One region of the Nonomuraea sp. NPDC049625 genome, then DNA from elsewhere that is predicted to be linked to it. Evidence: riboswitches for the same ligand, from Rfam matches in the RefSeq annotation. Region 1 holds a riboswitch; the other holds the start of a gene.
What was found. A riboswitch is a leader RNA that binds a small molecule or an ion and turns the genes downstream of it on or off. The one in region 1 is predicted to bind cobalamin.

Region 2: it holds a riboswitch for cobalamin, as region 1 does, so the genes downstream of both, AB0J87_RS13830 (ribonucleoside-diphosphate reductase subunit alpha) here and AB0J87_RS32760 (CbtB-domain containing protein) in region 1, are expected to answer to the same signal.

The regions. Positions count from the first base shown of each region.
Region 1 covers NZ_JBFAOQ010000008.1:171,145-175,461, forward strand. Annotated here, with positions in the region: gene AB0J87_RS32745 (VWA domain-containing protein) at 1-813, opposite strand, end outside; gene AB0J87_RS32750 (histidine phosphatase family protein) at 810-1,529, opposite strand; gene AB0J87_RS32755 (CbtA family protein) at 1,475-2,206, opposite strand; gene AB0J87_RS32760 (CbtB-domain containing protein) at 2,215-2,403, opposite strand; cobalamin riboswitch at 2,438-2,567, opposite strand; gene AB0J87_RS32765 (ATP-binding protein) at 2,610-3,704, shown strand; gene AB0J87_RS32770 (response regulator transcription factor) at 3,701-4,317, shown strand, end outside.
Region 2 covers NZ_JBFAOQ010000003.1:62,690-67,006, reverse strand. Annotated here, with positions in the region: gene glmS (glutamine--fructose-6-phosphate transaminase (isomerizing)) at 1-392, shown strand, start outside; gene AB0J87_RS13840 (SAM-dependent methyltransferase) at 451-1,221, shown strand; gene AB0J87_RS13835 (tripartite tricarboxylate transporter substrate-binding protein) at 1,298-2,245, shown strand; cobalamin riboswitch at 2,250-2,445, shown strand; gene AB0J87_RS13830 (ribonucleoside-diphosphate reductase subunit alpha) at 2,570-4,317, shown strand, end outside.

The sequences.
Region 1 (4,317 bases):
CTCGAACGCCGCGCACACGGTCGCGATCTGCCGCAGCCGCGCGTCGGGCAGCCGCACACCCGGCACCCGGGCGCGGGCCCGCGCGATCCGGCTCGCCAGCGCCATTTCCTCGGCCGCCCACCGGGCCGCGAACGCGCCGGGGTCCGCGTCGAAGGCGAGCCGCCTGCGCACCACCTCGGCGCGCTCCTCCGGGTTCCTGGACGCCTTGACCTCGACGGTCAGCCCGAACCTGTCCAGCAACTGCGGCCGGAGCTCTCCCTCCTCCGGGTTCATGGTCCCGACCAGCAGGAACCTGGCGGCGTGCCGTACCGACACCGACTCGCGCTCCACGTAGCACGTGCCCAGGGCCGCCGCGTCGAGCAGCAGGTCGACGAGGTGGTCGTGGAGGAGGTTCACCTCGTCCACGTAGAGGACGCCGCGGTGGGCGGCGGCCAGCAGGCCCGGCTCGAACGCCTTCACCCCCTCCGTCAGCGCCCGCTCCACGTCCAGCGAGCCGACCAGCCGGTCCTCCGAGGCGCCGACCGGCAGCTCCACCAGCGCGGCCGGGCGCTCCAGCCCCTGGCCCCCGGGTTCGTGCGGCCCGTCCGGGCATCCGGCGTCGGGCGCGGCCGGGTCGCAGGCGAACCGGCATCCGGGCACCACGTTCACGGCGGGCAGCTGGGCGGCCAGCGCGCGCACGATGGTCGACTTGGCGGTGCCCTTCTCCCCGCGTACGAGCACGCCGCCCGCCCTCGGCGAGACCGCGTTGAGCACCAGCGCCAGCTTCAGGTCGTCGAGCCCGACGACCGCGCTGAACGGATATGTGACGATCAAATCAGAACCTTCCGGTTGACATGGGCGACCCGCCAGCCGGCGCGCGTGACGGTCAGCTCGGTGACGGACAGCGGCGCGAGATCGAAACGGGCGGCGCTCAGCGGGTCCAGCCCGAGCGCGTGGCCGAGCGCCGCCCGGATGGCGCCCGCGTCGCAGACGGCGACGACGCCGGGCTCCGCGCGTACGGACTCGAGCCAGGCGGCGACCCGCTCGGCGTGCGCGGCCAGGCTCTCACCGCCGTGCGGGGACGCGTGCGGGTCGGTCAGCCAGCTCGCCAGCGCGTCCGGCTCCTCCCGGGCGACCCGCTCGTACGGCAGGCCCTGCCACCGGCCGCAATCCACCTCCGCCAGCGCCGGGACCGCCCGCGCCTCCAGCCCGAGCGCGGCGACGGTCTGGCAAGCGGCAACACTGGGAGCCGCCCACGCCACCACCCCGAGCGCAGCCACGACCGCCGACTCGACCACGGGCCCAGCCACGGCCGCCGACCCCGGCGCCGCCCCGGTCCCCGGCCCCACCGCTGACCCGGCCGCCGCCCCGGCCACCGTCTGGGTCAGGGCGGTGGCCCTGGCCAGGCTCGCCGCGTCGGCGTGCGCGTCGGACGCGGGGAAGCAGGCGGCCCGCATCCCCGGCGTGCTCGCGTGCCGTACGAACAGCACCCCGCTCAGCCCGGCGACGCGGCGGTCACCGGGCGGCGGGACGCCCGGTCGCAGGCCCACCCGAACAGCACGCCGAAGGCCGCCCAGAAGACGAGCTGCGTCCCCAGCGACGCGAGCCTGAACTGCCACAACAGCGTGGCGGGGAAACCGTCGGGCACCTCGTTCACGGTCGGCAGCAGGGTCCACGCCGCGATCACCGGAACCAGGAACGCCGCCACCGCCGCGCCCCACCGCGCCCACGGCCCGGCGGTGACCCGGCGCGCCGTGGCCACCGCGATCGCCGTCGCGGCCAGCCCGACGAGAATCGTGACCACGTAGAGCAGGGTGCGGCTGTTGATCGTCTCCGGGTCGCCCACGGCCGGTGGGTTGGCCGGATACTTCACGAACGGCACAAGGATCACCGCCACGAACGCCGTCCCGGCGGCGGCGAGGGCCAGCCCGCCGTCCGACCGGGGGCCGACCCGTCCGCGCAGGCCCGCGTACACGAGGGCGAAGATCCCTCCTACGGCCAGCCCGTACAGGCCCGTGGCCAGGAAGAGCCCGGCCTTCTGTCCCGGCCTGCCGACGAGTGCCTCCTCGCCGTGGTCATGGCCGGGCGCTTCCTGGGCGGCATGGGCCTCCTCCAGCGCGATGGCGCTGTCCACCCCCGGTTCCCCGAAGGCGAAGGCGAAGCCGCCCGCGATCAATCCGGCCAGCAGGCCCAGAAGCAGGCCCCTGACCAGCAGGGTGCGTACCATGCGCGTGCCTAGTGGCAGGGAACGCCGAGCAGGTGGCGTCCGTCGTGCATGAGTTCGTGCAGGTAGGCACCGGTTTGCGAGATGGCCCCGTTGTCCATCAGCACCAGGTAGGCGACCAGCAGCAGCACCGGAACGGCGAGCAGCCACAGCCGCAGACGGGGGAAGGGGATTGCCGAAGGAGTGGACAGACCACTCATACATGCCTCCTCAGGGATGACGCGTCCCGACCAACGAGGTCACGGAAGTCCAAGCGACCTGGCTCCCGGGATCTACGTCCCGGATACAGTGGCGCGTCCGCACCGGCATCTCACCGGATTTCCCTTGGACAACCGTGAAATCTACCGGAATGTATCCCTTACTCCCGTTCGAGTCAATGACGCGAGCGCCGCGTAGGGTACGGGGGATGAGGCGGTTCCTGGATGGGCCGGCCGCGGCGATCGTGGTCGGGATGTTCTGGTTGCCGCCGACGTTCGCCTCCGCGGACCGGTCACGGCTGGTGGCCGGGCTGGTGCTGGCCTGCGTCACAGGCGCGGTGATGGCCCTGCGACGGCGACTGCCGACCGTGTCGCCGCTGCTCGCCGCGGGCGCGACCATCGCCGGGAGCGTCCTGGGGGTGTGCCAGGACCCGATGCTGGCCGCGGCGTGGTGCCTGTATCCGCTCGCGGTCGCGCGCGCCGGCCGCACCCGTACGATCGTCCTCGTCCTCGCCGGCCTCCTCACGGCGCTGGCGGCGGTGGCGGCGGTCCCGGGCGAGGACGCGAGCGGCGCCGGGCAGCGGCTGACGCTGGCCGTGGCCGCGTTGAGCGTGTCCTGGCTGCTCGGCACGGCGGCCGGCAGGCAGATCGCGGCCGCCCGGGAGGCGGAGCGGGCCCGGGTGCAACTGGCGGTGGCGCGTGACGTGCACGACGTCGTCGGCCACGCGCTCGGCGTGATCAGCGCGGAGGCGGGGGTGACCCGGAGCCTGGCCGACGCGAGCGAGCAGGAGTTACGCGACACGCTGGCCGGCGTCGAGTCGCACGCGAGGAGGGCGCTGGAGGAGATGCAGGCACTCGTACGCGGGCTGCGGTCCGAGCCCGGCGCGCCGGAGGGTGTCGCGGGGATCGCGCGGCTGGACGGACTCGTGGCGGCGACCCGCGCGGCGGGCGTGGGCGTCGAGGCGAGGATCGAGGTGAACGGCCCGGTCGATGACGTGGCCGGGGCGGTGGCGTACCGGATCGTCCAGGAGTCGCTGGGCAACGTGGTGCGGTACGCGGCGGGCGCGGCCTGCTCGGTGGACCTCCGGCAGGTCGGCGGGGAGATCGTCGTGCGGGTGCGCGACCACGGCCCCGGCGCCCGACCGGCGCGCGGCGGGGACGGGTCGGGGCGCGGCGGGGACGGGTCGGGGCTGCGGGGGATGCGTGAGCGGGCCCGGCTGGTGGGCGGCACGGTGACCTGGGGAAACCATCCGGAGGGCGGGTTCGAGGTGCGCGCCAGGCTGCCGGTCCGGAGCGCGTCTTGAGCGGGGCCGTCAGCGTCTTCCTGGCCGATGACGACGACCGTTTCCGGGCCGCGTACCGGAAGTTGTTCGACCGGACCGAGGGATTCCGGGTCGCCGGGGAGACGGGCGACGGGGAGACGGCCGCGCGGCTCGTCGGCGCGCTCAAGCCCGCGGTGGCGCTGCTCGACGTTCAGATGCCGGGCCTGAGCGGCCTGGAGGCGGCGCGCCGCATCCTCCCGGACGCGGCCACCCGGGTGATCATGCTGACCACCTTCGACCTGGACGAGTACGTCTATGAGGCGCTGACCCTCGGCGCGTCGGGGTTCCTGCTGAAGAACGCGTCCCCGCAGGAGGTGCTCCAGGCCGTCCGCACGGTCCACGCCGGCCACGCCATGCTGGCGCCGGAGGTCACCGCGCGGCTGATCCGCCGCTTCGCGCCGCAGCCGCCCGCGCGGCGGCACGCGTTCGCCGGGCAGGTCCTGTCCGAGCGCGAGGTGCAGGTCGTGCGGCTCGTCGCACGCGGGCACTCCAACCAGCAGATCGCCGACGAGCTGTTCCTGAGCGTGGAGACGGTCCGCACGTATCTGCGGCGCATGTTCGCCAAGCTCGGCGTGAACGACCGCACGCACCTGGC
Region 2 (4,317 bases), on a different contig from region 1:
CGGTGGCCAGGGAGGGTGCGCAGAAGCTCAAGGAGATCTCGTACGTGCACGCCGAGGCGTACCCGGCCAGCGAGCTCAAGCACGGGCCGCTCGCGCTGATCGGCCCCGACATGCCGACGGTCGCCATCGTCCCCGACGACGAGCTGCTCGACAAGAACCTCACCACGCTGGGCGAGATCCGCGCGCGCGGCGGGCAGGTGCTCATGGTCGGTCACCGCGAGCCCGACGTCAAGCTGGCCGACGACGTGATCGTGATCCCCAAGAACGAGATCGAGCTGGACCCGATCCTGCTCACGATCCCGCTTCAGCTGCTCGCGTACTATGCCGCGGTGGCGCTCGGCCGGGATGTGGACAAGCCTCGCAATCTCGCCAAGAGCGTCACGGTTGAATAAACAGGCTAATTTGGCCTCAAACCTCGTTATCTTGCTGCGGACGACATAAATTCGATACGTGCGGCAGTTCGACGCTGAGAGGCCCAATCTCGCACGCATGTACGATTACATGCTCGGCGGGAAGGACAACTTCGCGGTCGACCGCCAGGCCATCGAGCAGCTCGCCGAGCTGATCCCGGAGGCGGTCCCGCTGGCCCGCGCAAACCGGGCCTTCCTCCAGCGTGCCGTGCGCTACGTGGCCGCCGCCGGGGTACGGCAGTTCCTCGACCTCGGCAGCGGGCTGCCGACCCAGGGCAGCGCGCACGAGGTGGCGCCCGAGGCCCGGGTCGTCTACGTCGATCGCGATCCGGTCGTCGCAGCACACGCCACGGCCCTGCTCGGACACTCGGGCAGGGCCGCGCTCGTCGAGGCGGACCTCCTGGATCCCGACGCGGTGCTGGCGGGAGCGGGCGGGTTCCTGGACCTGCGCCGGCCGGTCGGGGTGCTGCTCGTGTCGATCCTGCACTTCCTGCCGGATTCGGCGCGGCCGCAGCAGGCTCTGGCGACCCTGCGCGAGCGGCTGGCGCCGGGCAGCTACCTGGTGATCACCCACGCCACCTCGATGGGCCGTCTGGAGGACGGGCAGCGCTACCGGGGCGCCTCCTCGGACGATCCGAGCGGCGGCACCGACCGCACGCCCGCCGAGATCCGCGCCTTCTTCGGCGACTTCCCGCTGGAGCCGCCGGGCCTGGTACAGGCCGTCGACTGGCGTCCCGACCGGCCCAAGCTGGTGGGGGACTGGTCGCTGCCGTCGTCCCTGATGGCCGGGGTCGGCAAAAAGCCACTATGAGAGATATGTGTATCTCTGCGTATTGTGTCGATAACTTAGAGTGAGCGATGACTCGCGATGCTCGGGGGAGAGGCACATGCGCCGTCGGCGGTTCTTCGCATGGGGGCTGGGCCTGGCCGCGTGCGCGGCCGGCTGCGGGACGGAGCGCTTCGCCGGGAGCGCGGCGGGCCTGCGCGCCCGATACTCGATCGGCCCTCAGGGGCGCCGCTGGGAGCGCGTCGGGCAGGCGTTCGCCGGCGCGGCCCGGACGGCCGGATACGAGACCGGCGCGGGCACCAGGATCATGGTGAGCGGGCTGCCCGCGCTGGCCGCCGCCGAGCTGAACAACGGCCAGACCCTCCTCGACACCGCGACCCCCCTGTCCAGGCTCACCGGCGAGGTCGAGGTCGTGGTCGTGCCCGTCCACTCGCCGTTCGGGGACTTCGAGGCGTTCGGCGCCCACCTGCTCGCCAGTCCGGGCCAGACGCAGCTGGCGGGCGGGCCCCAGGGGGAGCCCGACCACCTGCTGTTCGGCCTGATCGCCAGGGGGCTCGGCGCCGACACCCGCCAGCTCGAGTACACCGGCTACCCCAGCAGCCAGGAGGCCGTCACCGCGCTGCTGTCCGGCAAGGCCGCGGCGGCCGCGGGCCCGCTGGCCGACTGGCGCGCGAGCATCAAGGCCGGCCAGGTCAAGGCGCTCGCGGTGTCCTCGGCCAGGCAGGTGCCCGGCCTCGACGCGCCGACGCTGCTGGAGTCCGGCGTACGGGTCGACTTCGTGGACTGGGCGGCGGCCTTCGGGCCCGAGCGCATGACGGATGAGAGCCGCGAATCGGCCATCCGCATGTGCGAGGACGTGACCGGATCGGCCGACTGGGAGGCGGCCTGCCGGTCCGCGGGCTGGATCTCGATCCCGCTCAGCGGCGCCGACTTCAAGCAGTGGCTGGGCTCCGAGGTCGAGCGCACCCGCGCCGTCCTGCGGGATCTCGGTCTGCTCGGCACCACCAAGGCCACAACATGCTGGGGTAGTTGCGGGAACGGCCACTAGATGTAGGATCCTGCTCGTCGCTGGTTCGCCTCTCCGGAGGCGGAGCAAAAGGGAACCCGGTGTGATTCCGGGGCTGCCCCGCAGCGGTGAGCGGGAACGACCGCCGTCAGGTGCACTGGAGCGATCTGGGAAGCGACGGCCATTAGGAGCGATGCGCGCGCCCGCGAGCCCGAAGACCTGCCAGCGGTGTGCCCGGGCCGCCCGCCCGGCACGAAGTGACCATGGCCTCGCGGGAGGGCCGGGGAGCGAAACGGCCGGGGGATGATCCGTGCCGCCGTGCTCTCGCGCGCCCTCACGGGGGACGAGCTCGCGAGGAGAGAGCACGTGACGCAGATCATCGAGGTCGATCGCCGCCTGGCCATCGAGGAGGCCGCCGCCCGGGTCATCACCGACCCGGCCAACTCCCGGGTCGCCGCCCGGCTCCTGGCCGAGGAGATCGCCGACGAGGCCGCCGCGCACGGGGTGCGGACGTTCTCCGAGTCCATCGCCGCCACCCACGCGGCCGGGCTGATCCAGGACGGGCTGGCGGAGTTCGTCGCCGCGCACGCCGCCGAGCTGGACGCGCTGGTCTCCGTGGCGGCGGACGACCGGTTCGAGTATTTCGGGTTGCGCACCGTCTATGACCGCTACCTGCTGCGCCACCCCGAGACGCGGGCGGTGCTGGAGCGCCCGCAGCACTTCTTCCTCCGCGTGGCCTGCGGGCTGTCGGAGTCGGTGGCGGAGGCCGCCGAGCTCTACGCGCTCATGTCCACGCTGTCGTACCTGCCCAGCTCGCCCACGCTGTTCAACTCGGGCGCGCGCCGCCCGCAGCTGTCGTCGTGCTTCCTGCTCGACTCGCCGCGCGACGAGCTGGAGGCGATCTACGACCGGTACGGGCAGGTGGCGCGGCTGTCGAAGTACGCCGGAGGCATCGGCATCGCCTGGACCCGGGTGCGCTCGCGCGGCTCCCTGATCCGGGGCACCAACGGCCACTCCAACGGCATCGTCCCGTGGCTGCGCACGCTCGACTCGTCCGTCGCGGCCGTCAACCAGGGCGGGCGGCGCAAGGGCGCGGCCTGCGTCTACCTGGAGACCTGGCACGCCGACATCGAGGAGTTCCTGGAGCTGCGCGACAACACCGGCGAGGACGCCCGCCGCACCCACAACCTGAACCTGGCGAACTGGGTGCCCGACGAGTTCATGCGCCGGGTGGAGGCGGACGAGGTCTGGTCGCTGTTCGACCCGAAGGAGGTGCCCGACCTCACCGACCTGTACGGTGACGCGTTCACGCGGGCGTACCGCGCGTACGAGGCCGCCGGGCGACATGTCCGGCAGATCCCGGCCAGGACCCTGTACGGCCGGATGATGCGCACGCTCGCCCAGACCGGGAACGGCTGGATGACCTTCAAGGACGCCGCCAACCGCACCTCCAACCAGACCGGCCGCCCCGGGAACGTCATCCACCTGTCGAACCTGTGCACCGAGATCCTGGAGGTCACCAGCGACGCCGAGACCGCGGTCTGCAACCTCGGCTCGATCAACCTGGCCGCCCACCTCCTGGCCGGTGACCTGGCCGGTGACCTGGACTGGGACCGGCTGCGCGGCACCGTGCGAACGGCCGTGCGCTTCCTGGACCGGACCATCGACCTGGGCTTCTACCCGACGCCCGAGGCCGAGGCGGCGAACAAGTGCTGGCGGCCCATCGGGCTCGGCGTCATGGGCCTGGCCGACGTGTTCTTCACGCTGCGGCTGCCGTTCGACTCGCCCGAGGCGCTGGAGCTGTCCACCAGGATCGCCGAGGAGATCGCGCTGGCCGCGTACGACACCTCGGCCGACCTGGCGGCCGAGCGCGGCCGGCACCCGTCGTACGCCGAGACGCGGGCGGCCGGGGGAGTGCTGCACCCGGACCACTACGTCACGAGCACGCGGCGCTGGGACGCCGTGCGGGAGAAGGTCGCCCGCACCGGCCTGCGCAACTCGCTCATGATCGCCGTCGCGCCCACCGCCACGATCGCCTCCATCGCCGGCTGCTACGAGTGCATCGAGCCGCAGGTGTCCAACGTGTTCAAGCGCGAGACGCTGTCGGGCGAGTT